4 regions of the Companilactobacillus heilongjiangensis genome follow, and region 1 is predicted to be linked to each of the others. Evidence: predicted binding sites of a transcription regulator. Region 1 holds the regulator's gene; each other region holds the start of a gene.

Region 1 (7,871 bases):
TAAAGATGAAATATCAATTATATTTTTCCTTTAATATTTCCTATTGCCCCCACAAACCAAATAATATAAGATAGCCTCAACACAATCGAAAGATGAAAGAAGAGGAATCACTATGAAAGCTATTCTGACAGTTTTGGGTCACGACCAGGTTGGTATTGTGGCTAAGGTTTCAACTAAGTTGGCTGAACTTGACGTCAATATTATTGATATTTCGCAGACTTTGATGCATGACAACTTTACGATGATGATGATGGTGACATGGGATGATGCCACTAAATTTGACACGATCAAAGATAACTTGAGTGAACTTGGTCAAGCCACTGGTTTGGACATTCGCATTCAACGTGAAGAAATCTTTGATGCGATTCAGAAACTTTAGGAGGCTGCCATGGAAACTAATTCGATTTTAGAAACGATTCAGATGATTTCGGAAGAAAAACTCGACATTCGGACGATTACAATGGGTATTTCGTTGTTTGATTGTATCGATAGTGATGGTGAAAAGGCTCGTCAAAAAATTTACAATAAATTGATGACGAAAGCTAAGAATCTTGTTAAAGTAGCTGACCAAATTGAATCAGAATATGGGATTCCTATCGTCAATAAGCGTATTTCGGTTACACCGATTTCCTTGATTGCTGCGGCTTCTGGCGACAAGGATTATGTAGCTTATGCTAAAACAATGGATCAGGCGGCCAAAGATTTAGGTGTTGATTTGATTGGTGGTTTTTCGGCTTTAGTTCAAAAAGGTTATCAATCTGGTGACGTCAAATTGATTCAATCGATTCCACAAGCTTTGACGGAAACTAGTCGTGTCTGTGGCTCGGTCAATGTTGGTTCAACTCGTTCAGGTATCAACTTGGATGCGGTCGGTCAAATGGGTCAAGTGGTCAAAGATTTGGCAAAATTTGATCCTGTCAATTGTATGAGTTTAGTTATTTTTGCCAATGCGGTCGAAGATAATCCATTCATGGCTGGAGCTTTCCACGGTGTCGGTGAAGCTGATTGTGTCATCAACGTTGGTATCAGTGGTCCTGGAGTGGTCAAGAGTGCCCTAGAACATGTTAAAGGGCGACCAATCGATGTTGTTTCTGAGACTATTAAGAAGACGACGTTTAAAGTTACTAGAATGGGTCAATTCGTTGGAGATTTAGCTTCTAAGGCCTTGGGCGTACCTTTTGGTATCGTAGACTTGTCATTGGCTCCCACACCTAACGAGGGAGATTCTGTGGCTGAAATTTTAGAAGAAATCGGTTTGGAAAGTGTCGGCGCTCCCGGAACTACCGCTGCTTTGGCATTGTTGAACGATGCAGTTAAAAAGGGTGGTGTCATGGCCTGTGAACACGTTGGTGGCTTGTCAGGTGCCTTTATCCCAGTTTCTGAAGATGCTGAAATGATTCGTGCTGTTAATGCTGGCAATTTGAATATTGAAAAACTCGAGGCAATGACAGCTGTTTGTTCTGTTGGCCTTGATATGATTGCGATTCCTGGCGATACAACGGCTGAAACTATCAGTGGAATGATTGCGGACGAAGCTGCAATTGGCGTTATCAATAATAAGACGACTGCGGTCAGAATTATTCCTGCTACTGGTAAAAAAGTTGGCGATGAAGTTGAGTTTGGCGGACTCTTTGGACGAGCACCAGTAATGGCGGTCAATACCAACAGTCCCGCGGACTTTATCCATCGTGGCGGTAGAATTCCTGCACCTATCCATTCCTTTAAAAATTAACTTCACAAATACTGATATTCGTATCGGTATTTTTTTTGCTGTTTTTTTGAAAAAATCACTTAATTATTCGACCAAATTGTGGTACAAAGTATGGGAGGTGTATTCATGAAAACCAGAACAAAGATTTCATACGTAATTTTAAAGTATGATGATCAAACCGATAATATTTATACGAAGACATCAAATAATGAAAATCATGTCTACGAGATTCCTGCCTTTGACTACGTTCAAAAACGGGACGCTAACTTTAACGATGCTAAAACTTATATTCTAGAAAAAGTGATCGACTTTCAAACTTTTGTGGATGAAAATCATATCTTTATTCCGTTCATCAATGTAACTTTTGAAAATGGAATCCGTGTTTATGATTACGTTGCGGTTATTTTTGAATCAATGAAAGATACCTTCTCATCAATGAATTACGAGTCATGGCATCGGGTCAAATATGATAGTGATACCAAAGTTTGGAATTTAGCCTGGGAAAGTGGCTTAACTGATCCAGTTGATTTCAAATTTACCAATAGTGCGTTGACTGGATATGTGGCTAATCCTAAAGGTGACGATAAATTGACCTTCAATAATGTGATGCATTTTGTGGCTGAGCAGACAAACGACTTTCCAATCTTAGGTTTGTTGTCAGGCAACAAGTTCACGATGAAACAAGTTTTCCACTATCAAGATTTATTAGGATTGGAAACATTGAAAGCCGGCGATAACCGAACTTTTGAAAATCAATATGCGGATTCGATTCAAACGATTGACGATGACAACCTAACGACATCTTATAAAATTAAAAATGATTATCTAAAAAAATAACGCTGAGAAATTAATCTCAACGTTTTTTTATTTGTATTTATCTTCTAATCGGCTCATCCACAAGGCTAGGATACAACCAAGAAGGAAGAAACCGATACTTAGAATCCAGTCCCAACCAGTGACATTTTGATAAGAAATGCTCTCGCTTGAGTAAGGATTAGGAATCAAAATCAGAATAGTACTGGCTAAAACGATTCCCAAAATGAAATGATAAACTCGTGAATGATGGTGCTTGATTAAACTTTCCATAGCCTTTGAAAAAGTCAGAATGGAAACTATTCCACCCAAAGCAATCGGAATGAAAACCAAGGGGGCAAACGATTTGAAGCCTTGTAACATCGGTGCGTACAGTCCCAAAATAATCAGTAGATTTGATGGGCTGAGTCCAGGAACTAAGACACCCAGGGCAATTAAAACTCCAGCAATGAAAAATCCGAAAGAGTTAGCTGGAATAGTTCCCAAAATTTCATTCATGAAGAATAGAAAAAGTCCGCCACCAATCAACATCGTGAAAAACCAGATGACGTCGTATTTGTCCCGCTTGGTTCGTGAAGTTGATTCTCGAATCAGAGTGGGAAGAGTACCGATAATAGTTCCTGCAAATCCCCAGAGAACAATCATCTGGTAGTGAGCCAGCAAGTATTCCAAAGGTTGTGACAGGACACCGATACCAACAATTCCACCAATACCAATTGGTAAAAAGTAAACGAAATCACGCTTAAAATTTTGTCTGACGTGTGCCATGAAACTCAGTAATCGTTCATAAATACCAAGAATAGCCGCCAAAACACCGCCCGAAACTCCGGGGAGAATGAATCCTAAAGCGATGATTACGCCTTTGAAGAAACGCACATAAATAGTATCTCGTTTTGTTTTCATAGGTCCTCTTCGTAAAAGTTATTTCGTTCACATTATCAGAAAATATATACTATGGCAAGTTGTCGCCTCCGGTTGTCAGTAATGTAGTTCTGCTGTGCGACCGGTCCGAGCCACAGAGCGGTCTCGAACCTCGATTTTGAACTTCGCAAGAACCGCGAATTTCAAAATACGTCGGTGGGGTAAGAAAGGAAAATCACCTTTCTAACGCCACCTGCACTGCTGAACTACATTACTGACAACCTCCGGCTAGTGTATTTGTTGTGATGAAATTATTTGTTCACTATGTATAAATATTTTGGACGTAATTACGTATGAATATCAGGGTGATGTTGGTAGTTTTGATTATGTGGTTGTATATAAAAAGAGAACGTACAATCCACAAAGTAATGAGGATCATATAGTCTCTAGATTTGTTATTTTAATTACTTGAGTACAAAAACAAATTTATACATAGCCGGAGGGTGACAGAGTAAAAGATAGTCTGCAATGGAGGTGGCGTTAATGCTTTAGCATTTACACCACAGGGCGACTTTGGAGACTTGCTGATTTTGCAAGGCTTCGAACCGGTCCTCATAGCAGAACTATCTTTTCCTCTGTCACCTGGAGGCGGTACTATTTAAAGTCTTCCAGTTCAATCGACTTTTCAGTCCATTGTTCTTCGATTTTATCTTGCTTAGCTTTATTTTCATCCAATTCTTTTTGCATATCAGCCAGTTTGCTATATGATGTCAGGTTTTCTTCCTTAGTCATTTCTTTTTGAATGGCAGTATTCTTGTCTTCCAATTCGGCCAATTGATCTTCTAATTCTTCAACTTGACGGCGCAACTTACGTTCTTGCTTTTGTTGTTCCTTAGATTGTTGATATTCCATCTTCTTTTCACTGACGTTAGAAGTTTTAGCTTCTTCTTCAGCGACTGGTTGGACGGTAGTTTTCTCAAGATAATAATCATAATCACCAAGATAAATTTTACTGCCCTCACTGCCGATATCAACGATTCTATTGGCAAGTGTATTCAATAGGTAACGGTCATGAGAAACGAACAGGACAGTACCAGGGAAGCTCTTCAAGGCATCTTCTAGGACTTCCTTACTGTCGATATCCAAATGGTTAGTTGGTTCATCCATTACTAGGAAATTATTGTTTTCCATCGACAATTTTGTCAAAGTTAAACGAGCTTTTTCACCACCGGATAATCCAGCAACTGGCTTAAGAACGTCATCGCCACTGAAGAGGAAGGCTCCCAACTTCTTACGGATGATTTGTTCATCAAGGCGTGGGTAACGGTCCCAGATTTCGTGCAGGACGTCTTTCTTTGGATCGAGTCCCTTTAAATTCTGGTCATAGTAACCGACTTGAACGTTGGCACCAAATTGACTAGTTCCTTTAATTAACGGAATGCGGCCGAGGATTGACTTGAGAAAGGTTGATTTACCGATACCGTTGGGCCCGATAATACCGACACGTTCACCTTTTTTGACGTCAAGGTTGATTGGTTCGGACATAATTTCGTCGTCATAACCGATGGCTGCGTCCTTAACTAAAAGAACGTCATTACCACTTTCCTTGTCGATTTCAAATGAGAAGTGAACGGAACCTTGATCACTGCCGGGACGGTCCAAAACATCCATATGTTCTAACTTCTTACGACGACTTTGAGCCATCTTAGTTGTGGAAGCACGGACGATATTCTTTTGGATATACTCTTCAGTTTTCTTGATTTCTGCCTGTTGTTCTTCGTAATGTTTCCAAGCAACGGCTTGATTCTTCTTCTTTTCATCGAGGTAGAAAGTATAGTTACCAGAGTAGTGGGTTGATGAATGTTGATTGATTTCAACAATTTCAGTTGCCACTTTATCAAGGAAGTATTGGTCATGGGAAACGATAACTAGGGCGCCACGATAACCTTTAAGGTAACTTTCCAACCACTCGACAGTATTGATATCCAAGTGGTTAGTTGGTTCATCCAAAAGTAAGATGTCGTGATGTTCCAAAAGCATTTTAGCCATGGCTAACCGAGATCTCTCACCACCAGAAAGGGTAGAAATCTTGTGTTCCCAAACATCTTCGTCAAAGCCAAATCCCTTGAGGACACTGCGGATTTCTGATTGATAGCCGTAACCATTCTCTTGACGGAAGGTATTTTGCAATTGATCGTATTGCTTGAGAATTTCGTCGTAGTCATCGACATTTGGATTGGCTAGTTTTTCTTCCAAAGCATGCATCTTTTTTTCTTGAGCTTTGAGATAATCAAAAACTTTTTCCATTTCCAAAAAAATTTGATTGTCGCTATCGAGTCCAGAATCTTGGGCTAAATAACCGATATTGGTATCTTTTTTTAGGGCAATGTTGCCACTGTTATAACTCTCTTGGTCAGAGATAATCTTCAGTAAAGTAGATTTTCCAACCCCGTTTCGACCGACCAAACCAATGCGGCTGTTGTCTTGTATCTCGAAACTGACATTGGAAAAAAGTTTCTTCGTACCGAAATTTTTCGTAATGTTCTGTGCTTGTAATAAAATCAAAATATAACTCCTTTATGTATTCACAATTTTATCATTAATTAATAATTTATGCCTTTATAGGTTTAACGTATTGCGTTTTTAGTGATTTTTATTTACTATGAATGTTAGTGAAATGACACACATATGGTGGTAAATTATGACAAAAACAACAGTTCCAAACGCAACAATAAAGCGTTTACCAATTTATTATCGTTACTTCCAATTTCTCAAGGACGAGGGCACAAAAAAAATCTCCTCTGGTGAACTATCAGAAGGGGTCAAGATTGACAGTGCTACAATTAGACGTGACTTCTCATATCTAGGTGCACTTGGGAAACGTGGATACGGCTACGATGTAAACGATTTAGTAGCATTCTTTAAAAAGCTGTTGAATCAAGATAAACGGACCAATGTAGCCTTAGTTGGTGTTGGTAATTTAGGTAACGCCTTACTAAATTATAACTTTTCTCGAACAAATAATGTTCGAATTGCGGCAGCTTTTGATATAAATAAAGAAATTGTCGGTACAGTTAAGAGCGGTGTTCCCGTTTATGACATTAGTGAATTAAAGGAACAACTTAACTTACAACAGATCGATGTTTGTATTTTGACAGTTTCTTCAAACGCTGCGCAAACAACTGCTGACTTGTTGGCAGATGCTGGAGTTCGAGGGATTCTGAACTTCACACCGGTTATTATCAACGTACCAAACAGTATCCGTGTTCACTATGTCGATTTGGCAAATGAATTGCAGACACTGATTTTCTTCCTAGACCGTGACAAGTCATTGACAGAAGAAACAAACTAAACTTTTGGGGGAATTTTTTTATGAGTGAACCATTATTTTTGAAACCTGTCTTCCACGAAAAAATTTGGGGTGGCAGAAAGTTAGAAACTAAGTTTGGTTACAACATTCCTGATGGTTCTATCGGTGAATGCTGGGCTATTTCAGGACATCCACATGGTAGATCAGAAGTTGAAAACGGCGAGTTTGCTGGACAATATGTTGACGACCTCTGGAAAAATCATAGTGAATTATTTGGCAATCCCAAGGGAAAAGTTTTCCCATTGCTAACTAAGATTTTGGATGCCGAAGCAAGTCTTTCAGTCCAAGTTCACCCCGACAACGCATACGCTGCCGAGCACGAACACGAATTAGGCAAGACAGAATGCTGGTACATCATCGATGCTGAGCCAGGTTCATACTTAATTTATGGTCACAATGCCAAGAATAAAGCTGAACTCGACCAAATGATCGAATCCGGCGACTGGGACCACTTGTTGAGAAAAGTTCCAGTTAAGACAGGCGATTTCTACTATGTACCAAGTGGGACCGTTCATGCTTTGAACAAAGGTATCATGGCACTCGAAACACAACAAAGCAGTGATACAACATATCGTTTGTATGACTATGACCGTGTTGAAAAGTCTACAGGTAAGAAACGTGATCTTCACATCAAACAATCAGAAGACACAATTACAGTTCCTCATAAAGATCCAAAATTAAACATTGAATCAAAACAAGTTGGTAAGAATAAGTTTACAACATTCGTTCAACCACCAGTTTCACCATTCTTCTCAGTTTATCACTGGGAAATTAAAGAACCAGTTGAATTACATCACCAAATCGGTAAATATACATTGATCTCAATTCTTAGTGGAGAAGGTAAGATTACCGTTGATGGCAAGGATTACGATTTGAAGAAAGGCGTTCACTTGATTGTACCCGCAACAGTAGATGCTTGGACACTAGCTGGAGATTTGGATATTATTGCTTCAGAATCAGGAGAAGCCTAGAGAGAGTGGAGCAGGCCCGGGAATTTCCGAGCATTTGCATGACTTCACGAATTATCCGCGTACTTTGCGGATGATTTGGGAAGTTGGCAAAGCGGAAGAAATTGGCCTGCGGAACTCGTTTTAGAGCCGCAGCATGCCCAGCAAA
Region 2 (7,871 bases), 180 kb from region 1:
ATTTAATTTTATATAATTGAGGAAGTTTATTCATGAAAATGAAGTTAAGGGAAGTCTACTCAGCATTAAAAATTCAAAGCGATACGATTGAAGACGTTGAAATTACTGGCGTTTGTTTTGACAGTCGTAAAGCTAAAAAAGGTGATTTGTTTTTTCCATTACAAGGGGACCGTGATGGACACGAATTTATCGACAGTGCCATTGAAAATGGAGTAAGTGCAACTATCTGGCAAAGTGATCATGATATTCCTAATGACAAGATACCTTATGTTGTCGTTAAGAATGTTTCGAACGCGTTTGAAACATTGGCCAAGTATTATTTGAACAAGGTTAATCCTAAAGTTGTTGCTGTAACTGGTAGTAACGGGAAAACTACCACTAAAGATATGATTGCTAAGATTTTGAGTACAAGCAATAATGTCGCTAAAACTCCACAGAATTTCAATAACGAAATCGGTGTGCCTTTTACAATTTTGAACATGCCTACTAATACTGAAGTATTGGTTATTGAAATGGGCATGGACCGTCCTGGACAGATTGACCACTTGAGCAGTATTGCTAATCCCGACATTTCAGTTATCACAATGATTGGTGAAGCACATATCGAATTCTTTGGTACTCGCGATAAGATTGCTGATGCCAAGATGGAAATTACTGATCATTTGAATGAAGATGGAACTTTCGTTTATAACGGGGATGAACCATTATTGTTGGAACGTGCTAAAAATGTTGAACAGCGACAATTGAGTTTTGGCAGCCACGACAGTAACGATTTGTATGCAACGGAAATCCAAGCAGGTAAAACAACGACAAGTTTTACAACCAATCAATGGCCTGACGTTAAGTTTGAAATTCCAATGATGGGTGAGTACAACGTCAATAATGCTTTGGCAGCTCTATTAGTTGGTCGCGCTTTACATATCAAACCACTAGCTATGCAAAAAGCTTTGGGTGAATTATTTGTAACAGAAAACAGAACCGAATGGCTGAAGTCCCAAAACGGGGCTGACATATTGAGTGATGTGTATAACTCTAATCCCACTGCAGCCATTGAAGTTTTACACAGTCTCAAAGATATTAAGACTGACGGACGTAAGCTGATTGTTTTAGGCGACATGCTGGAACTTGGTGATGCTTCCAAGCGGTTGCATGAGTCTTTGGCTGGACACATTGATGGGGCAGACTTTGAAAAAGTTTATCTAGTTGGTCCTGATATGAAGTATTTGCGTGACAAATTAAGTTCCAAGTATGACCAAAATGATCTGCTTTGGTACGACAAAGACCAACTGGCAGATTTGACCACAGATTTGAAAAAAGAATTAAAACCAAATGACACTGTCTTGTTAAAAGCAAGTCATGGAATTCACTTAGAAAACGTTTTACATGAATTAATGTAGGAGTTGTCATTTGAGTTTGTGTATAAAACGTGGTAAAGTAGTCAAATTGTTATTTATCGTGTTTTAAAAAATGGAGGACATTTGTGAAATTTAAAGAATTAGATTTAGATCCCAGATTATTGAGTGCCGTAGACGAAGCTGGTTTTGAGGAAACTACACCAATCCAAGCTCAAACTATTCCACTAGTTATGACCGGCGATGACGTTATTGGGCAAGCTCAAACTGGTACAGGTAAGACGGCAGCCTTTGGTTTACCATTACTAAATGCCGTTGATACTCAATCAAGTGATATTCAAGCATTGATTATCTCACCAACTAGAGAATTAGCTATTCAAACTCAAGAAGAGTTATATCGTTTAGGTAGTAAGAAGAAAGTTAAGGTTCAAAGTGTTTATGGTGGTTCTGATATTAGACGCCAAATTCGTGCTTTGAAGAGTCATCCTCAAATTATTGTCGGTACACCTGGTCGTATGCTTGACCATATCAACCGCCACACTTTGAAGTTGCACAATGTTAAGACTGTTGTGCTTGATGAAGCTGATGAAATGTTGGACATGGGATTCGTTGAAGATATCGAAAGTATCTTATCAAACGTTCCTAACAAGCACCAAACATTGTTGTTCTCTGCAACAATGCCTAAGCCAATCATTAAGATTGCTGACAAGTTCATGACAGACCCTAAGGTTGTTAAGATCAAGTCAAAAGAATTAACTGCTGATAACATCGAACAATACTTTGTTAAAGCCAAGGAATTTGAAAAGTTTGACTTGATGACACGTCTTTTCGACGTTCAAGCTCCAGAACTTGCATTGATCTTCGGTCGTACAAAGCGTCGTGTTGATGAATTGACACGTGGTTTGCAAGCTCGTGGTTACAATGCTGAAGGTATTCACGGTGACTTATCACAAGATAAGAGAACTAGCGTTTTACGTAAGTTCAAAGCCGGTAAGCTAGAATTCCTTGTTGCAACTGACGTTGCTGCTCGTGGTTTGGATATTTCTGGTGTATCACATGTTTATAACTATGATATTCCTCAAGACCCAGACAGTTATGTTCACCGTATTGGCCGTACTGGTCGTGCCGGACATTCTGGTGTGTCAGTAACTTTCGTTACACCAAACGAAATGGGTTACTTACGTACAATTGAGAACCTTACAAAGAAACGTATGGATCCATTGGCTCCACCAACTGATAAAGAAGTTCTTAAAGGACAACTTGAATCAGTTAAGGAAGATATCAAAGATACTTTGGCACATGACAAGCACTTGGATCGTTTCAACGATGCAGTTGAAGAATTGTTGTCAGAATATTCTGCTGATAACATTGCTCGTATCTTCTTGAGTGAATCAATCAAGGATGCTGAAAGTGTTCCTGTTAAGATTGCTCCTGAAAGACCACTTCCATCAAGAAAAGTTAGTCACAGCCGTTCAGGCCATGGCCGTCGTGGTGGTAGAAGCAATGGTGATCACAGTTATGGTAATCATCGTGGTGGAAACAGACGTGGTAATGATCGTCACGGTAGTGGCAATCGTAATCATGATGAAAAAGGTGGCAAACGCCGCGAACATGACAACAAACGTAATGGTCGTAGCAAGAAGTCATTCAAGATCAGAACAAATCTTGAAAAATAATTAGAATTTTAATAAAGACAAGGTAAATTATTTTACTTTGTCTTTTTTTGTACAGTAAAATTGAGATGAGGCCGCAGGCGGGTGCTGGGATGGCAGTCAGCTGTGGGACCGGCTCGAGCCGAAGTACGGTCTCGACCCTCGATTTTGAACTTCGCAAGGTTCGCGAATTTCAAAATACGTCCTGTGTTGTAAGGTCGGAAAATCGCCGGCCTAACATCACTACCACTGCGGACTTCATCCCAGCACCCGCCTGCTAGTGTATTTTTGGATACTGATATTGTGAGTGCTTTAAATAGGTTATTTAAAGTTGAAGTATTTCATATTTAGAATATCAGTTGAATTAATTAAATAAGTTAAATATAAATGTTGCTATAATAGTACTAGTTGCAGTTTACTAAGGATGTATATTAAATTAGTGGATAACTTTTAGAAATAATATAGCTGTTATCCACAAGAGACAAATTAGTCGGAAGAGATGAGTTTATTCACCAGCTGTGGTTGTGGCGTTATGGCTTCAGCCATTACACCACCGGGCGTGTTTGGAGACTTACCGAACTTTGGTAAGGCTTCAAACCGAGGTTCGAGACCGCACTGTGGCTCGGGCCGGTCCGCATAGCAGGTGAATAAACTCATCTCTGGAGACGGCAAACCAAAAAATGGGTATACTTTATGTATTAACTTTTATGAATCTTATAAAATGGAGAAAAACATATGATCAAAGGTTTGGGTATCGATATTGCAGAAATCGACCGTGTGCGTAAAATTTATGGTCGTCATCCAAGATTCTTGGAAAAGATTTTGAATGCTGATGAAATTGAAGTTTTTAATTCTATGAATACTGAAAAATCGAAAATGGCTTATTTAACGGCTAGATTTTCAGTTAAAGAGGCTTTCACAAAAGCTATGGGAACTGGCTTGCGTGGCATTGGCTTTCATGATTTGAGTGTTCTGAATCATGAGTCGGGTCAGCCATACATTAATACTGATATTTTTAAAGGCAATATTCACGTTTCAATCTCGGATACAGATGAACTAGTAATAACTGAAGTTATTCTAGAGGAGGAAGATTAAATGTTACCATCAATCCATCGTCCAGCCTATGTTGAAGTAGACTTGAAGAAATTACACCAAAATCTCCAAAATGAACTGGCAGCTGTTCCAGAAGGCACTAAAGTCTTTGCGGTTGTTAAAGCCAACGCTTATGGTCACGGTTTAGTTCGTGTTGCCAAGGCAGAAATTGAATTCGGAGCAAGTGGTTTATGTGTTGCTACTTTGGATGAAGCTTTAGAAATTCGTAATAACGGCGTAGACGCACCGATTCTTGTTTTAGGTATAGTTCCTGTCGAATACGCTAAAGTCGCTGCACGTGCCAATATTTCACTAACTGTGGGTAGTTTGGACTGGTTGAAGATTGCTGTTGAGTTAAGAACAACCAATTTGAAGGTTCACCTAGGAATTGATAGTGGTATGGGTCGAATTGGTTTTCAAGAAAAAGCCGACTTGATCGAAGCTTGCAACTATTTGAATGATCATAAACAAGCATTTATTCCTGAAGGATTGTTCACACATTTTGCAACGGCTGATAATCCTGATGAAAAATACTTTGAAAAACAAGTTAAGACTTTCAAAGAAATGTCGAGTGATTTACCAACTAAATTTACTTACGTTCACTGTGCTAATTCGGCCACTGCACTTTGGCACCAAGATTTGGCAATCAATATGGTCAGATATGGTATCGCTTTGTATGGCTTGAATCCATCACAGACTGATATTCCCGAATTGCCTTACACATTAGAGCCAGCGTTGAGCTTGTACTCTGAATTAGTTTTCGTTAAGAAAGTTAAGGCTGGAGATAGTATCGGTTACGGTGCTACATATACAAGTGACAAGGACGAGTGGATTGGAACCGTTCCGATTGGCTATGCTGATGGTTGGTTGAGAAGAATGCAAGGCTCAGATGTTTTGATCAATGGGCAACGTTGTCAAAATGTTGGACGTATTTGTATGGATCAATTTATGGTTCGTTTGCCAGGAGAATTGCCTGTGGGAACTAAGGTCACAATTTTGGGTAAGGATGGCGATGAAGAAATTACCGCTACCGATGCTGCCCAATATTCAGGCACAATCAATTATGAAATCCTTTGTGCATTGAGCGAACGTTTACCAAGAGTTTATAAAAACTAGGTTGATTGATATGCCGTTTCCAGAGCTGAGAGTATTCATCTGCTGCGCGGCACGGTTCGAGCCAAAAGGCGGTCTCGAACCTCGGTTGAAGCCTTTCCAAAAACCGGAAAGTCTCCAACACGTCCGGTGGTGTAATTGCTAAAGCAATAACGCCACTTTCGCTGCGGATAAATACTCTCAGCTCTTCCAACTGATTTATTTTTTGAATGGATAAAATTTGAATTAACCTTTCTAGATATTTAAATAATTAGTAATCTATATTAAATAAAACAAAAGAGAGTCTGTGATCAATTGAGATGCAGACTCTCTTTTTGACGTCTCTGAAACGCTAAGGACTAGGATATTGTTTGAGAAGAAAACGGATACATGATATGCTATAACATATTACTTTGATAAAACATTCACAAAGCAAGGAGGACTTTTTATGAGAGTTGGTATACCAAAGGAACTAAAAAATCAGGAAGAACGTGTTGGTTCAACACCAGATGGCGTGGCTATTTTAGTTAATGCTGGACATCAGGTTGTCGTTGAAACGGATGCGGGGATAGGTTCAGGCTATACTAACCAGCAATATTTAGATGCCGGTGCCAAGATTAGTGATGTCGATGATGTTTGGAATTCAGAGATGATCATCAAAGTTAAGGAACCAATTGCTTCAGAATATAAATATTTTAAAGACGGCCAAATAATTTATACATATTTACATTTAGCTGCCAACGAAACTTTAACCAAAGCACTTTTGAAGAGTAATACAACTGGAATTGCTTATGAGACTATGGTTGGACCTAATGGAGGCTTGCCATTGCTATATCCAATGAGTCAAATTGCCGGTCGAATGGCTGTTCAAGTTGGAGCTCACTTCTTAGAAGAACCACATCAAGGTAAAGGTTTGTTATTGAGTGGTGTACCCGGAGTTAGAAAAGGTAAAGTTACAATTATCGGTGGTGGTACCGTTGGTGTAAATGCTGCCAAAATAGCCATTGGTATGGGTGCTGAAGTAACCTTGTTAGATATTAATGCCCAAAGACTAGCTGAGATTGAAGATATCTTTGACGGTAAGATTCAAACTCTGATGTCTAATTCTCAAAATATTGCTAAAACTGTCAAAGAGTCCGATTTAGTAGTCGGTGCCGTGTTGATTCCTGGTGCCGCGACGCCAAAATTAGTTACAGAAGAAATGATTGCCTCGATGGAACCTGGTTCAGTTGTGGTTGATATTCCAATTGACCAAGGTGGATTATTTGAGACAAGTGTAAAAGCAACGACCCACGACAACCCAACATATATCGTTCATGACGTCGTTCACTACACAGTGGCAAATATACCTGGGGCTGTACCAAAAACAGCAACAGAAGCATTATCCGGTGCAACAATGCCATATGCGGCCATGATTGCTGGAGGATTAGATATAGCCATTAATAATAAAACGATTAAAACAGGTATCAACACATATCAAGGTCATCTGACAGAAAAGGCTGTGGCGGACAGCTTGAAGATGCCATATACGAATATAGATGACGTTGTTAAAGCAGTAGAAATTTAGCAATCCAGATAGTTGTCAGTTGATTATTCAAGGTAGTATTCTTTGTGTGAGAATTAATGCACGAAGAAAGAAGTGTTTGTCATGATGAAAAAACAGTGGCAATTATTTATGAAAAAAGTTGAGTATAAAAAATATCAAGATAGACCAGATTCGAATCGACCTTATGTAAATGATCTTCAAAAGAAGCTGATGGAAAAGTATCAATTAGAGTATTTCCGTCAATATCCGTTTGAAGATGAGTTTAATCGTCGGTCTGGGGTTAGCTTTAAGAGGTAGGCCGTCTCCAGGGATGAAAATATTGCACCTGCTATGCGGAACGATTCGAGCCAAAGTGCGGTCTCGAATCTCGGTTTGAAGCCTTACCATAAATCGGTAAGTCTCCAAACTCGTCCGGTGGTGTAATGGCTAAAGCCATAACGCCACACCCATAGCGGGTGAATATTCTCATCCCTTCCGACTAATTGAATGTATTTGTGATTGCATGTGTATTTATTAGTTCTGAGTTATTAAATCAAATTTACTCAAGATATGTAAGCTGATAAATTATTTACGGTGATAGAGTTCAGCAGTGCAGGTGGTGTTAGGTCGTAAGACCAAGGCTCGCACCGGTCGCACAGCGAACTCTATCACCGTAACCCGGAGGCGGAAGTGGCATACTTAAAGACATTAAAAAAACCAATACCGGCTGCGTCGGTATTGGTTTTTTAGGTTTTGTTTTAGAACTGGTTTTGTTTTTAGAAACATTTAGAACGAACTACAATGTATTCTTGTCGAGAATCTTTCCTGACTTCAAATCATCAATTTCAGAAACGATGAAACTCTTCTTTTCCAAACGTTTGATGATTTCTTTTAATGTATCAATATCTGTTCCTGATGGCAATGTGAACAATGTTCTACGGACAACTTCATTTGATTTAGCGTCCAAGGTCATACATGCGGCAACTGAAACATACTTTGCGAAAATCTTTGACATTTTTTCTAGATCTCCACGGTCGCCGGAAGAACTAACAGTTAGTACGTAGCTACTAATGTCGAGGTTCCAAGCGTCTGACAACATGCTCAAGAGTCTTGAGTGAGTCAAGATACCGTAGAAAAGATTTGCTTCATCAAGAACAG
Region 3 (7,871 bases), 550 kb from region 1:
AAAATAGACCATCAATCAGAAAAGCCCTATTACTCCTGTTCATGCTCATATAAATACTTTTTAAAATACAAATAATTAACATAAAGTTGCAATGTATCAGGTAGATCATGCAAGCTCAAGCCAAAATATTCAGAAATATTATTTAAACGATAATTGGTAGTATTTCGATGGACTTTCAATGCGTTAGAAGTCTCCGTTACGTTACCGTTATGCTTAAAGTAACAATCCAATGTTTCTAACAGTTCTAAGCCGGCCTTTGTCTTTAGAAAACTCTTGAAGATACTTAAAGCACGTCTTGAATGTAAATTACTTTCTAGTACATGATTAAGAAAACTGATTTGGTTGAAATAATATGTATCAGTTAGACCTAATTCTTTACTTACTTTGATAGTATCTTGAGCTTGTTTTATGGAAGCTTTTAAGTCAGTGGAACGTTCACTGATACCAATCTTGAGATGATTCTCTTGGCAAAACTTCAAATAGCGTAATAAATCAGACTCGTTCTTAGTAATAATCAACTGTTGCTCTGGAGTCTTGCTAAAAGTGAAGTCGGTCGGATTGAGTTGTAATTGAGAGAGATTTTTCGTTTCAACAATAATGGCATAACGTGGAATCGTTAGATCGATTTTTAATGTTTGTGCCCGTAATTTTAATTCCTCATTATTTATCAAATTGTCAGCGTTGGACCACTGATATAGGAAGTGATTTAAACTTTCTTGTCGTTGGCCCTCCACTTTAGTGTTGTGAATTTGTGAAATCAGCAGCTCAGTTGAAATCTTCAATAGTGAGGCAAGGGGAGTCACTTTCTTTGGGTCACCAGTGATACCGATAACCCCAATTGTTTCGCCGTTAAATTCAACCGGAATATTAACACCAGGCTGACCAAATTTACCGAATGACTCAACCATTGGTTTAGTTTTACCACTCTGAATCGTATCAATCGCCCCAATATGCAGGGTATTGATACGGTTTTTGTCGCCACTTGCGATAATATAGCCTTTCTCATTCATCATATTTATATTGTAGGGAATGCTTCCCATCATTTTGTCGACAATTGATTGTGCCAGCTGCGGGTCTAATTTCATTTTGTGGTCTTCCTTGTTCATTATTATTCAAAGTTTCATGAAAACGTTTATCGAAAAACTTGTGCATATAAATATTTTACAATATTTTTATATTTTAAAACACTGATTTATCAAGGAATATTTTTATTATTTAACTATTATTACAACAACATTTGTGCAGTTGTACATTGATTTTGATTGTTTATCACTGTATTATACACTCGTTAATTAATTGTTAAAAATTTAACAATGCTACAAGATATATTGAGGAAGGGTGTATTTGTAAGTATGGTTATTGCTTGGTGGGCAGCTTTATTGGGGTTGCTATTAGCGATTGGCTTGATTCTATTTCGAGTTAATCCTGTTTATGCTTTGATTTTTGGTGCTATTGTCGGTTGTTTAGTTGGAGGACTTTCATTAGCTCAGACAACGGACACAATTGTTAAGGGTAGTTCTGGGGTTATGGGAACTATTATCCGTGTTATTGCCGCTGGTGTTTTGGCCGGGGTAATGATGGAGTCTGGAGCGGCTAACGTAATTGCTTCCAACATTGTTAACCGTTTCAGTGATCGACTAGCTATTTTAGCGTTAGCTCTTTCGACAATGGTTTTGACAGGTGTAGGTATTTTTATTCCCGTCGCTGTTTTAATCGTTGCTCCGATTGCTTTGGAAGTCGGTCAAAAGATGCATTATAGTAAACTTTCACTATTGGTCGCATTATCTGGTGGTGGTAAGGCTGGAAATATTATTTCACCAAACCCAAATACGATTGCGGCTGCTAAAGGTTTTAACGTTGATTTGTCACAAGTAATGATTGCTGATTTTGTTCCCGCAGTTGTTGGTTTAATCGTGACAGTAGTTTTAGCAAGTTTGATTAAGAACCGTGGTGAATTTGTTCCGGAGACTGAAAAGTTTGAAACAAAGGATCAAAAAGATTTACCAAGTTTAAAAGCGGCCATTGTGACACCTTTAGTTGCCGTTGTGCTACTACTTATTACACCAGTTGGCGATATCTTAGGGGTTAAAGCCTTGGCATCATTCAACTTGGATGCAATGTATATCTTGCCAATTGCCGGATTGATCGGAACAATTGCCATGGGTCAGAGTAAAAAATTCTTGCAGTATATGCAAAAAGGTTTAGCTCGTATGACAGATGTAGTTTTAATCTTAATTGGTGCGGGTGCGATTGCTGGATTAGTTTCAGTATCTAACTTGCCTCAAAAAGTTGTTGAAATCGTTCAGACTTCAGGTATTTCGGGAACATTCTTAGCCCCAATTGCCGGAATCTTGATGGCAGCAGCTACAGCTTCAACTTCAACTGGTGTCATCCTGGCTTCTAATTCATTCAGTAAGTCAATCATGTCATTCGGAATTTCTGGTACGGGTGCAGCAGCGATGGTTCATACCGGAGCGACTGTAATCGATCAATTGCCACATGGTAACTATTTCCACGTGACTGCCAAAGCTGTTAATATGCATTTCAAAGAGAGAATGAGCGTCGTTTTCTGGGAAATGCTAGTTGGACTTTCAATGACAATTGTTGCAACATTGATGTATGGAAATCTGTTCTAGAGGTGGACTATAAATGAAAATTGTTTTAGCTCCAGATTCATATAAGAATTCTTTGACGGCTAAAGAAGTTGCTCAATCATTACGAAAAGGTTTTGAAAGAGTTTATCCTGATGCCGAATACGTTAATATACCAATGGCTGACGGTGGTGAAGGAACGGTCCAATCACTAGTTGATGCCAAACAAGGGCAGATTATGACTGCCGAGGTTGTTAATCCGCTAGGAAATAAGACTGAAGCTCACTATGGCATGATCAATGATGGTAAAGTTGCTGTGATTGAAATGGCTGAAGCAAGTGGGATTCAATTTATCAATCAGTTTACCCAAAACCCTTACATTACGACTACTTTTGGAACGGGTGAGTTGATTAAATCCGCTATTCAAAATGGTGCCAAAACAATCATTATTGGTATTGGTGGTTCCGCTACAAATGATGGTGGAGCTGGTATGGCTCAAGCTTTGGGCGCACACTTGTTGGATGATAAGGGTGAAGAATTGCAGTATGGTGGAGCAATGTTAGAAAAACTTGACCATATTGACGTTTCTGAAATGATGCCCGAATTAGCTGATGTTAAAGTTATTATTGCCTCTGATGTGACAAATCCTTTGACTGGTCCTAATGGCGCAAGTCATGTCTTTGGACCACAAAAGGGTGCCAGTCCTGAAATGGTTGAGTTCCTCGATGGAGCCTTGTCACATTACGCACATGTTTTAAAACGTGATTTGAATAAAGATCTTGAACAAGTCGCTGGTGCCGGTGCTGCGGGTGGATTAGGAGCTGGTTTATTGGCCTTTACCAACTCTGAAATGCGCTCTGGCGTTGACATTGTAGTCGACTATACCGAATTGAAGGATAAGGTTAAAGATGCTGACGTCGTTGTAACAGGCGAAGGCCAGATCGATTTCCAAACTAAATTTGGTAAAACACCAATTGGCGTGGCAAAAGCTACGAAAGCAGTCAATCCTGATGCGACTGTGATTGCTGTTGCTGGTTCGATTGGTGAAAAAATTTCTGAGTTATATCCATTAGGTATCGATGCCATCTTCACTTGTGTTCCGGGTGTTGAAGAACTATCGACTGCCATTCAAAATACAGACAAGAACCTTCAACAAGTTGCTGAGAATATCGGCCGCTTGATCAAAAATACAAAGTGATTTTTTAAATGCCGCCGGAGGCTGGCAGTAATGTAGCCTGCTATGCGACCGATTCGAGCCAAAGTGCGGTCTCGAATCTCAAAATATGTCAGTGGTGTAAGAACAGAAAACCGCTGTTCTAACGCCACTCTCGTGGCTGTCTACATTACTGCCAGCCTCCGGCTAGATAAACTTATTTGATAATTTGATTCGCTAATAAAAAACTGATAATGATAATATTTAAAGACAACTATATGAAAATAGAACAACCATCTACATTTAAGTAGAATGATTGTTCTATTTTTTTAGTTTCATTCTCAATATTGGAAAAGGTTTACCTTGATCATCAGTTGCTAGTCGCTGGTATGCCGCAAATCCCATGTGCTCATAGAAACCTTTAGCTTGCGGATTCTGTTCATTGACTGTGATTTGATTGGCTTGATAATTTGTGATACCAAAGTGTATTAACGATTTGCCGATACCTTGACCACGATTTTTATCATCAACAAAGAGCATATCAATTTCTGGTTCATTGATACCCATGAAAGCAATTGGTCGCGATTGACCGTCTATTGCGATAATTAGGTGAGTAATTTTAGTTAGAACGGTTGGTAGAGATTTCTTAAAGTTCTGTATGTCTTCCTCAGTCAAAAATTTATGAGTCGAACGGACGGAACTCTCCCAAACTGCTATCAGTTGTTTGATTAACTCGGAACTTCGTTGTGTCACGGCAATTATCTTCAAATTTGAAACCTCCATTTTTATAACTTTATTTATCATATCTGCTTTTTAATAACATTAGATAAAGACAATTATTTATTACAAAATATTCACATCATTTAACTTTTAATATCTAAAATGGACTGAGTTTAAAGTCATTTTTAATACTTTTAATAATAACAATAAATTAGTCGGAAGAGCTGGGAAATATTTGTGTGCCGTGGTAGTGGTATAAGGACGGGAGTTTCTCCCGTCTTTATACCACCGGACGTGTTTGGAGACTTGACGAACTGTGTCAAGGCTTCAAAACAACCTAAGATTAGTTCTGAGGGAAGATCAATTTCTTCTCTTAGAACTTTTTTTGTACACTGGAGACAAAGCTAAGATCGTGCATGAACCTCGGGACTTCGAGTCCGTATTAAAAAATGATCTCCGTTATCTTCATTTCTTTAATCAGGTTTTAGGTTGTGGGACTTCGAGTTCGTGTTTAGGAAATGAGATTCGAAATGTTGATACGGATAGCTTTAGAAAGGAAAAATATGTCAGATATAATTGCTTTAGATGTGTCCAAAGGACACAGTTATTGTGTGCATTACAGCGATGGTAACTGCGTGAAAGAATTTGATTTTGAACATAATAAACTAGGTTTCGCCAAACTAAGCGAAACCGTTAAACGTGCTAATAATCCAACTTTTTATTTTGAGGCTACGGGTATATACTCTCGCCCCATAGAAAGATTTTGCAGGGATAATAAGATACCCTATGCTTTGTTAAATCCTCTTGAATTACACCTCAAGACAGAGAATTTGCGTCGTGTTAAAACCGATAATAAAGATGCGCATAAGATAGCTCTTAGCGCCTATGATAATAGTTATCGGTTGATGGCATTTCAAAATCCTAAATATCTAGATCTTAGAGAATGGTGTAGATTTTACGAGAGAGTCGAAGACTCTCGTAAATTCAATAAAGTTGAATTACATAACGAGTTACAACAGACGTTTCCAGAAATGGAACAACTGTTTACTAATAAGACATCTATTCTATCTTTAAATTTGGTTAGTCTTTTTCCGCATCCTGATTTAGTGTCTGGTATTTCTAGGACAAAATTAAAGAATATTTTGATGAGTAAGACCGATAAAAAAATCTCCAGTGATAAAGCACTGGAGTATGCTGAAAAGTTAATAGTCTTTGCTAAGAATAGCTCTCCAGCAGTACGTGTAGATAATGTTCAAGTGCAAGAAGTTAAATATTATGCACGTAAATTAAAAGACCTCACTATTGAAAAAAGAAAACTTAGAAAACAAATGATTCAACTCGGAAAAACATTACCCGAATTTGAAATTATTGCTTCAATGCCAGGCATTGGTGAATTAACAGCTGCCATGTTACTGGGTGAAATCGGAGATTTCGCCAGATTTGATACTTCTAATCAATTGAATGCTTACGTTGGGATTGACCTTATTAGGTACCAATCTGGTCAGTATCTCAGAAAAGATCACATAAATAAACGTGGAAATCCCAAAGCAAGAGAGATTCTATTCCTCACTGTCAGAAATATGATAAAGCAACAAGCAGCTGCACCTAATCACATCGTGGACTATTACTACAAACTAAAAAGGCAACCCGTCCCTAAAAGGGACAAGGTTGCCACAGTGGCTTGCATGAACAAGACACTGAAATGTCTGTTCTCCATGATTAGAAACAAGACTAAATATGCTTATGCATATACGGACTCAAGGTCCATAGAGACACTCTAGTATCTCTATTCCAAATACTAACTCTTACCTTCATAATTTTAAAGTCATAAGTTATGAAGTACTGTTTAGAATACTCTCATTTTCCTGATTCTCACTTGACTAATCGTAGGAACCGAGGTTCGAGACCGCTCTTTGGCTCGGGCCGTTCCGCACAGCTTGTGAATATTTCCCAGCTCTGTAGACGGGATACTTGATTAGTATTATATATAAAATAAGTTTGAATTAGATTTTTTATTGAAGTATGCTAATTGTCCAGATTAATTGGAGGGATGAGAATTGAACGATTATATTGAAGTTATTGGTGCCAATAATAATAATTTACAGAATGTTTCAGTCAAAATACCTAAACACCAAATTAATGTTTTTACCGGATTATCAGGGTCAGGTAAATCCTCCCTAGTATTTGATACGATTGCTGCAGAATCTCAGCGCTTGCTGAATGAAACTTACTCGGCATTTATTCAACAAATGTTGCCAAGTTTTGAAGCTCCCAAGGTTGAGTCAATTAAGAATTTGCCAGTTTCAATTGTCATTGATCAAAAAAAGATTGGTGGGAATGCTCGTTCAACAGTTGGAACTATTACGGAGATTTATACAGGCCTAAGATTATTATTTTCTCGTATCGCGAAACCTTTTGTGGGATATTCGATGGTTTACTCGTTCAATAATCCGACTGGTATGTGTCAAACGTGCCAAGGATTAGGTGTAACCAAGCAAGTTGATATTCACAAATTACTTGATTTTGATAAATCACTCAATGAGGGTGCTATTCAATTCCCAACTTTTCAACCAGGGGGATTTCGTTGGTTACGCTATACTGAGACCGGCAATTTTGACAATGATAAGAAAATCAGGGATTTTTCTGATACTGAGCTGCAACGATTGTTGTTTGATAAGGGGAGCCAGCCAGATAATCCAACGAATAAGTGGCCTAAGACTTCTCAATACGTCGGTATTGTTGAGCGAATCAAGACTACGATAATGGAAAAAGGTGGGCTTCATTATCAGCAAGCTTTGAATGATGTATTCAATGAGCAAATTTGTCCGGATTGTCATGGAACACGAGTTAATGATTTGATTCGATCCGCCAAAATTAGTGGTCAGTCGATTGCAGACTGTAGTGAAATGGCGATTGATGATTTGATAGCTTTTTTAAAGCAGATTAATGGTAATCCTGAGATTGAGCTAGTCTTACAAAACCTTTTGACACGATTGAACAGTTTAAAGGTAGTTGGTTTGGATTATTTAACCCTAAGTCGTTCAACAACTTCGCTATCTGGTGGGGAATCGCAGCGAATCAAAATGACAAAGCACTTGAATAGTGCCTTGAGCGATGTTTGTTATATCTTTGATGAACCAAGCGTTGGTTTGCATCCGCAAGATTTAATTGGTATTAACAAGATTTTCACTAAACTTCGAGATCAGGGTAATACAGTATTACTAATTGATCATGACCCAGATGTGATAAAAATTGCTGATAATGTGATTGAAATGGGTCCTAAAGCTGGTAAAAACGGTGGTCAAATCACTTTTGAAGGAACTTATCAGAATTTGTTGAGTTCTTCGACAATCACTGGTCAAGCTTTACAAACAAAGCATCACTTAAATGAAGGTAAAATACCATTT
Region 4 (7,871 bases), 1.1 Mb from region 1:
ACGGCGTTCGTCCACTTCAATAATCATGATGGCTTTCTCACCTTTGGAAGCACGAGTAACGGTCATGGTACCAATATTGATTTTGAAATTTGAAAAGACATCAGTAACTTTGGCAATCATTCCGGCGACATCTTGGTGAACGGTGATATAAGTTGGTGTACCAAGGCTCAAAGACATCTTGAATCCATTGATTTCAGAAATTTGAATATTCCCACCACCAATTGAAATACCAGTTACAGACAACTCGTGGTCACCTTTAACTAGATTGATTTTGGCGGTATTTGGATGGTCAACTTTGTCACTCTTGGGAACGAAAGCCACTTTAATGCCTTGTTCGTAAGCTATTTTCAAGGAATCAGCTAGATGTTCATCATCAGGTTCCATGCCTAACAAACCACCAACAATGGCGACGTCTGTTCCGTGACCACGATAAGTTTTGGCAAATGATTCATACAAATCAATCGTAATCTTATCTGGCTTTTCACCGAAAATATCGTGGACTACTTTCCCAATTCTGGCTGCTCCGGCGGTATGAGAACTGCTGGGTCCAACCATTACGGGTCCAATAATGTCAAAAACACTTTTAAAACGTATATCTTTCATGGTTATTACCTCTGTATTTATTAGGGTGGAAGTTTCGTGAAGTATGCCGTTTCCGGATAGGTACTCGACTACTGATTATTAAATAATATATTCAGTTTTAGTTTACAATTTTTAATTCAGTTATTCAGCTTTATTCAGATATAAAGAACGACAAATATCTTTTGTCTCCATTTTGGTTATTGGGGATTTTGGGGATATTTGTCGTTTTTTTTATTGATGGATTACTTATAAAAGATATTTATATCGGCTGTTGTATTTTAGACCTTTGCTGTGTAGGCAGTGGCTCTAAAACGAGTTCCGCAGGCCAATCCCTTCCGCTTTGCCTAACTTCCCAAATCATCCGCAAGGTGCGCGGATAATTCGTGAAGTCATGCAAATGCTCGGGGATTCCCGGGCCTGCTCCACTCTCTACAAATTTGGATCCATCTTAAATGTTAACTTCGACAACTCTGTCCCTTTTGTTACTAAATCTGCTAAGTGGGCTTTTGTTGCGTCGTTATAATGTTTAACTATTTCTTTATTTTGTTCTGTTAGATAATCTGTTAATTCTGAACCGCTCATTGTGACTGCTTTTTTATCAACTGCCGCAATCTTTCTTCTGGCCCATGATGATAACTCTTTTTGATAATCTAAGTTTGGTTCCACGAATTCTGCATAATGTGATTCTACTACCATTGCTAAGGCTTCATACATCCAGTATGCACTCTTCAAATCTAATTTATCTGGTGTATAACTGTATGATTCGTCAATGTCATTGGCATTAGTGAAGAATGGTACGTGTGGGCAGAAACTTGGAATTCCAAAACCTGTCCATTCAACGCCGGCTGCTCCATTTTTGTCTGAATCTCTCATTTGTAGAATGTGAGAATTGGCTGTTCTGGAAAGTGAAATGGCACGATATGTTCTCTTGTCATGGTCACTGCCGCTGCCCATTGGATCGTATTTTGTTTCATTATAATGTGATTTCAAAATATATTGGATGTCTTCAACAGCAATCTTCTTTTCGGCTTTTCTGATGAAAGGAAGTTCTGGTGATTCTGGTTCTTGTTGGATTGATGGGTTCAAATAACGTTGTGCAAACCAGACACGTGGTGTGTTGTAATGGTGGTCTTGTTCAGTATCTGTTCCGAAGATGTGGCGGAAATCCCAACGGTCAAAGTCTGGATTTAAGTCATTGTCAGAAACGAAATCTTGAATTCCGTCAGCCCACATGTAGTTTTCTGGGTCGTTAAAGTCGATATCTTGGATGGCTACTTGGTTAGCAGCAACGGCATAACTGTCGTCAGGAATTCTTACAGCAACCCATTGATGTCCGGTAACAACTTCCATATACCAAACTTCATCTTTATCGTTGAATTGCAAACCATTACCTTCAGCGGAACCATATTTGGCAACTAAATCACCAAGATATTTAACACCATCACGAGCTGAATTGATGTATGGCAATACTAAAGTTGCTAGTGAATCTTCAGCCAAACCATCTTTAACGTATGGATCGAAAGCCAAAACTTTTTCATTAGCATAAACACTCTCAGTTGCACTCATACCAACATTTTTCTCATTAAAACCGTCTTCTTCGTTAGGACCAGCAGTCTTTTGGTTCGTGCTTGGAGTAGCGGTATAACGGTAACCACTTTCTGGATAAGGTGCTGTCATATTGTTGTATGGTGAAACATATGTCTCATGACGTCCAGAAACAGCTGGTTGAACGATGATACGCTTAGGTTCAATTGCCAACATACGGTCTTCATTTCTGGAAATGTAAGTTGCTCCATCCATAGAAGCTTTCTTACCTACCATAATTGATGTACAAGCTGATGCTTCAAAACGATCGAGTTCTGTCATTTTTATCCCCCAATTAAAAATTTCTTTATATACGTGTGGTGCCAGTTAAATATGCCGTCTACAGAGCTGGGAAATATTCTCAAGCTGTGCGGAACGGCCCGAGCCAAAGAGCGGTCTCGGACCTCGGTTTGAAGACTTGACACAGTTCGTCAAGTCTCCAAACACGCCCGGTGGTATAAGTACGGGAGAATTTCCCGTACTTATACCACTACCACGGCACACAAATATTTCCCAGCTCTTCCGACTAATTGATTACTATTAATTGAATGTAAAAGTATACAAATGTATTAACATTCAAATTATTTAAGCAATGCAATATTTGCAATAAATTACCAACCAGTACCATGCGCCTTTATATCGTTTATGATACTCGTTCCCCTATTTCAAGGACAACCCTATCCGACAAAATGATCAATATTCGTAGCAACACGTTCGAGGTCGACATTACCACCGGAAACTAAAGCTACCACCCGCTTATTTTCCAACCAACAAGGATCAATTTTGTGTGCTTCCAAAGCAGCGGTTGGCAAAGCGCCAGCTCCTTCAGCCACAACTTTTGCCCGTTGCAACAAGTCTTTCATCGCTGTAGCAATTTCTTCTTCACTGACCAAAACCATCTCATCCACTAAATGCTTAGTAATTGGAAAAGTTATTTGTCCCGGCGTTGCCACCGCAGTTCCATCAGCCAAAGTTTTATCAACGCCAAATGTCGTAATCTCATTAGCCCGATATGAGGCTGTCATTCCGTGAACATTTTCCGACTGCACACCAATCAAGTGAATCTGTGGATTAATAGTCTTGATAGCCGTCGCAATTCCCGAAATCAGACCGCCACCGCCAACTGGCACAATAACCGTGTCGACATCTTCCAATTGATTCAAAATTTCCAAACCAATCGAACCCTGTCCAGCAATCACATCCACATCATCGTATGGATCAACAATCGTATAACCTTTGTCAGCGGCCTCTTCTTCCATAAATTGGTGTGCTTCATCAAACGTATCGCCATGCAAAACTACTTGCGCACCATAGCCAGCCGTAGCTTGTTGCTTAGCCAATGGAGCTCCATGCGGCATAACAACAATTGACTTGATGCCCAACAATTTAGACGTCAAAGCAACACCTTGAGCATGATTTCCTGCCGAAGCAGTGATAACACCGCGTTCTTTTTCTGATTCACTCAAATGGTTAATTTTATTAAAGGCACCGCGAAACTTAAAAGAACCAGTCAGCTGCATATTCTCAAGTTTCAAATAGACCTCCCCACCAGTCACATCCCGACTCAAGAACATCGACTGAATCAACGGCGTCACCCGACCAACCTGATGAATCAAGTGAGCAGCCTTTTTAATATCGTGAATCGTTACCGGATTCTGAAACCGTGGCATTGCATTTAAATCTTCGACAGTCATCAAAACATCCACCTCCAAATTCATTCCATTTTCATGTTAACGCTTACATTTAGCTAAAACAACACATTTTTGTGATTCTTATCACATTTATTTTTGCCTGTTTACTGGGGTTAGACACGTGTATCCGAAAACTACTACACTAAATTTTCATGAAAATAATTACATCTTTTACAACTTGGGATAAGCGAGCATTCAACCGCTCCTCCGCCTAATTTATTGATGGAAAATTCTAATCTTAACTATTCCGTATTAATGACCAAAAAGCCGTTATATATTATTTGATAATAAATAGAATCATAATAGTCCAAAACAGATTCTATAGTTCAAACATATATAACTTACAATTAAACTAAATATCAAAAATAACTTCTGACATCAATTTACTAACATGTGATTAAAACATGGAATTTATCAAAAAAAACTAGCCTCTGGTTGCCAGAAATGTAGTACCGCTGTGAAAGTGGCGTTATGGCTTTAGCCATTACACCACGGACGTCTTTTGAGACGCGGTCTTCGGCTCAAAAGCGAGGCGCGAGACCTTGGCTCGCACCGGTCCCACAAGCGGGTATCTACATTTCTGGCAACCGGAGGCGGCATATTTCAAAAACAAAAAAAGAAGCCCATTTTTAGTGAGCTTCCACAGTTTCTAAATTGTTTAAATTGGCACCGTTTGTTTTGATGACACGTTGCAGCCACCAATAGCTTTTCTTAGGTACCCGTTGCATATCTTTCAAATCATGATTAGTCCGGTTAACATAGACTGTTCCGTAACGCTTATCCATATTGCCGCTTGAACTAGGAATGTCAATCAATCCCCACCCCAAGTAGCCCAAGACTTCCACGCCATCTTCCAAAACAGCATCTTTCATCGCTTGAATATGGTCACGCATGTAATTAATGCGATAGTCGTCTTGAATTTCTTTACCATCGTAAACTTCACGCACTCCCAAACCATTTTCAATTGGAAACATTGGCAAGCAATATTCATTGTAGACTTTGGTCAAAACATCCCTGAATCCGAGTGGATCAATCTGCCAACCAAATTCTGAAGTCTGCAAGAATGGATTTTCTTGCGCACCATAATCCAAATATTGGTTAGGCACTGTCCCATCTGGAACCTTGGCAGAGTTGATAGTTTCACTGCGATAATAACTGAACGCTAGAAAATCTGATGATACTTGAATCAAAATTTCATCATCATTTAACTGATAATCCATTTCAATCTTATGATTTTTAACATATGTCATAACTTCATGTGAATAACGTCCGTAAACGAAAGAATCCAACAAGTCGCGGTTCAAAAATTCATTTATCTGACGTGCATATAAAACATCTTTAGGATTAGGTGAAGCTGGATAAACTTCGGTATAAGCCAACATCCCACCGACTAAACAGTCAGTTTTCTCATGAATATAATTGGCAACACCCGCGTGCGCTAACATAACGTGATGGCTGATTTGATACATTTCATCAACCGTTTTGTCGCCCTTCATATATCCTGAAATTTTGAATGCTTCAGTCGTATGATACAAATTCTGTTCATTGAAAGTAATCCAATATTTTACACGGTCGCCAAAGCGTTTAACCATTTCAGTTCCGTATCTGACAAAGGCGCTGACGACTGGACGAGATAGAAAGCCGTTGTATTTTTCAGCTAAATTCAGTGGCATATCAAAGTGGTACAAACAAATCATCGGCGTAATATTACGTTTCAACAAGGCATCAATCAATTTGTCATAAAACTCAATCCCCGCTTCATTGAAATTGCCGTCACCATCCGGATCAACACGACTCCAAGAAATTTGGAAACGATAAAAGTTCATTCCCTGATTGGCCATCAAATTGAAATCTTCTTCATAACGATGATATTCATCAATCGCATCATGCCAATCGGAAGTATTAGCAGTTGCCTCTTTGATGTCATAAACCGATTTACCTTTACCATCCACGTTCCAAGCGCCCTCAGTTTGCATACTGGATGTTGAGTTTCCCCAAAAGAAATTCTCTGGCAATTTTTTATTCATGATCCACCTCATCCTCTCTTATGAATACGTTTTCAGCATACCACAAAACTTATTAATGTAAATATCCGGTTGCAAATAAGTATATACTTTTAAATAAAACGAAAATCGTACATTTTTAATGCTACACTATTAATGATATAAGTTAGGGGGCTGTCTGTTAATGGCATACAAGTACAAAGAAGTTGCAAATACGTTAAGACATCAAATTCAAACCGGCCGGTATGCTCCAGGTGAATTGATGCCCGATCAGAATCAAATTGCAAAAAAGTTTAATACCACTAGAATCACGGTCCACAAGGCTTTACAGCTATTGATGGTTGAAGGTATGGTGTATTCCAAACGTGGCTCTGGAACATACGTCCGCAAAGATTATGTTGCCGACAATCACAGTGATGACCGCTTTGGACGTGTTTCGCCAATCGACAAACCCCTTGGTGCAACGAAAACAAATAAAGGTAAAGCTGTTACCAGTAAAGTTTTGGAATTATCAGCACGCATCCCTACTAAAGATGAAGCTGATAAGTTGATTATTCAACCAACCGAGCCAGTCTATGTAATCCGCCGTGTTCGTTACGTTAATGGTAAAATTTTTGCCTATGAACACACCATTATGCCAACAGCTATTACCACTTTAACTGAAGATATTTTGGAAAAATCAATCTATAACCATCTTGAAAAAGAAGGCCTACGTATTGAAGGAACCCATCGAATCATCCGGGCTGATAAGGCTGACCAAACCGACGTTGAGACCGGAATTGCTCATGAATTAGGCGAACCAGTTTTAATAATCAACCAGTTGAGCTATCTTGATGATGGTCAACCATTTGAAATTGCTGAATCACGTTTTCCTTATCAAAGCAGCCGCTTAACAGCTGACATAACATTGTAAAAAAAAGAGTGCAACAAAACATGGTCAACTTTCGAGCATTAAGGCAAATATGGACTGTAATCCGATTTTGGATTACAGTCCATATTTGTTTTAAGCGGAAAAAGTTATGTTTTGTTGCACGTTTATGCTGCATGTTTAAGACAAAAGTAGTTATCTCACAGCCCCTTTTATTTATTCTATTAAAGTTACCTGCCGTCTCCAGAGCTGAGAAGTATTTCGCCTGCTATGCGGTACGGCTCGAGCCAAAGTACGGTCTCGACCCTCGGTTGAAGCCTTTCCAAAGTTCGGAAAGTCTCCAACACGCCCGGTGGTGTAACGGCTAAAGCCGTAACGCCACTTTCATAGCTGGTGAATACTTCTCAGCTCTTCCGACTCTTTTATCTTTTAAGTCAGTTGGTTATTAAGAAACACTGGACTATCATTAAATACTCTAGACTTTCTAACTAATTACCCGATATTAAACTTAATGCTTTCGTCAAGTAACCGTACTAGAAATAATTTATTGAAAATCCACAAATTTTTCTTTAATTATCTATCCATTAAAGAAACAAATTAGTCGGAGGAGATGAGAGTATTTATATGTAGCGAAAGTGGCGTTATTGCTTTAGCAATTACACCACCGGGCGTGTTGGAGACTTGCTGATTTTGCAAGGCTTCAACCGAGGGTCGAGACCGCTCTTTGGCTCGAGCCGTACCGCGCAGCAGATGAATACTCTCATCTCCGGAGACGAAAACCCCTAATACGTATTATTCGTATAATGCATAGTATCCAAACCAAATGTGTCGTAATTGATATCGTCTGGGTCTTTGAAGAATGCCTTATTTTTAGCATTCAACCTAGTTTCCGTATTATCCAAAGTTTGTGCTGGCAATCCTAAATTATCACGTAATTTATCAGATGCACTTTGCATAGTTGATGTTGGCAATATTTGATAAGAACTTTGGTTGATCCAAGCTGTTTTTCCTTGGATTTGATTGAAGTCCATTGCCTTGGCGCTGCTATGATACTTCAATACTAGTTGGTCGATTTCTGAAGTTGTTAAATCAGTATTGACGTCATTGCCCAATTTCTTGATTAAATCTGGGATTTTGACAGCA

What was found. Region 1 encodes Rex, which represses fermentation and respiration genes when NADH is low (regulators of the CRP and FNR family bind a similar motif). Its sites were predicted from a motif close to TTGTGAANTANTTCACAA; they were not measured.
Region 2: a site for Rex is predicted at 5,602-5,619, ahead of ald (alanine dehydrogenase). Genes of this name have one in related genera too.
Region 3: a site for Rex is predicted at 1,297-1,314, ahead of JP39_RS05150 (GntP family permease). Genes of this name have one in related genera too.
Region 4: a site for Rex is predicted at 3,930-3,947, ahead of tdcB (bifunctional threonine ammonia-lyase/L-serine ammonia-lyase TdcB). Genes of this name have one in related genera too.

What each region holds. Positions count from the first base shown of each region.
Region 1 covers NZ_CP012559.1:572,416-580,286, forward strand. Annotated here, with positions in the region: gene JP39_RS02550 (ACT domain-containing protein) at 113-379, shown strand; gene JP39_RS02555 (PFL family protein) at 389-1,732, shown strand; gene JP39_RS02560 (hypothetical protein) at 1,838-2,548, shown strand; gene JP39_RS02565 (DUF368 domain-containing protein) at 2,576-3,427, opposite strand; gene JP39_RS02570 (ABC-F family ATP-binding cassette domain-containing protein) at 4,040-5,950, opposite strand; gene JP39_RS02575 (redox-sensing transcriptional repressor Rex) at 6,087-6,737, shown strand; gene manA (mannose-6-phosphate isomerase, class I) at 6,758-7,726, shown strand.
Region 2 covers NZ_CP012559.1:396,594-404,464, forward strand. Annotated here, with positions in the region: gene JP39_RS01695 (UDP-N-acetylmuramoyl-tripeptide--D-alanyl-D-alanine ligase) at 33-1,397, shown strand; gene cshA (degradosome RNA helicase CshA) at 1,481-3,028, shown strand; gene acpS (holo-ACP synthase) at 3,740-4,099, shown strand; gene alr (alanine racemase) at 4,100-5,212, shown strand; gene ald (alanine dehydrogenase) at 5,637-6,755, shown strand; gene JP39_RS01720 (hypothetical protein) at 6,837-7,031, shown strand; gene cbpA (cyclic di-AMP binding protein CbpA) at 7,510-7,871, opposite strand, start outside.
Region 3 covers NZ_CP012559.1:1,119,517-1,127,387, forward strand. Annotated here, with positions in the region: gene JP39_RS05145 (CdaR family transcriptional regulator) at 30-1,085, opposite strand; gene JP39_RS05150 (GntP family permease) at 1,353-2,636, shown strand; gene JP39_RS05155 (glycerate kinase family protein) at 2,650-3,789, shown strand; gene JP39_RS05160 (GNAT family N-acetyltransferase) at 4,066-4,512, opposite strand; gene JP39_RS05165 (IS110 family RNA-guided transposase) at 5,028-6,245, shown strand; gene JP39_RS05170 (ATP-binding cassette domain-containing protein) at 6,522-7,871, shown strand, end outside.
Region 4 covers NZ_CP012559.1:2,275,333-2,283,203, forward strand. Annotated here, with positions in the region: gene sdaAB (L-serine ammonia-lyase, iron-sulfur-dependent subunit beta) at 1-603, opposite strand, end outside; gene JP39_RS10180 (C69 family dipeptidase) at 1,012-2,448, opposite strand; gene tdcB (bifunctional threonine ammonia-lyase/L-serine ammonia-lyase TdcB) at 2,844-3,836, opposite strand; gene JP39_RS10190 (glycoside hydrolase family 1 protein) at 4,487-5,884, opposite strand; gene JP39_RS10195 (GntR family transcriptional regulator) at 6,045-6,773, shown strand; gene JP39_RS10200 (LCP family protein) at 7,511-7,871, opposite strand, start outside.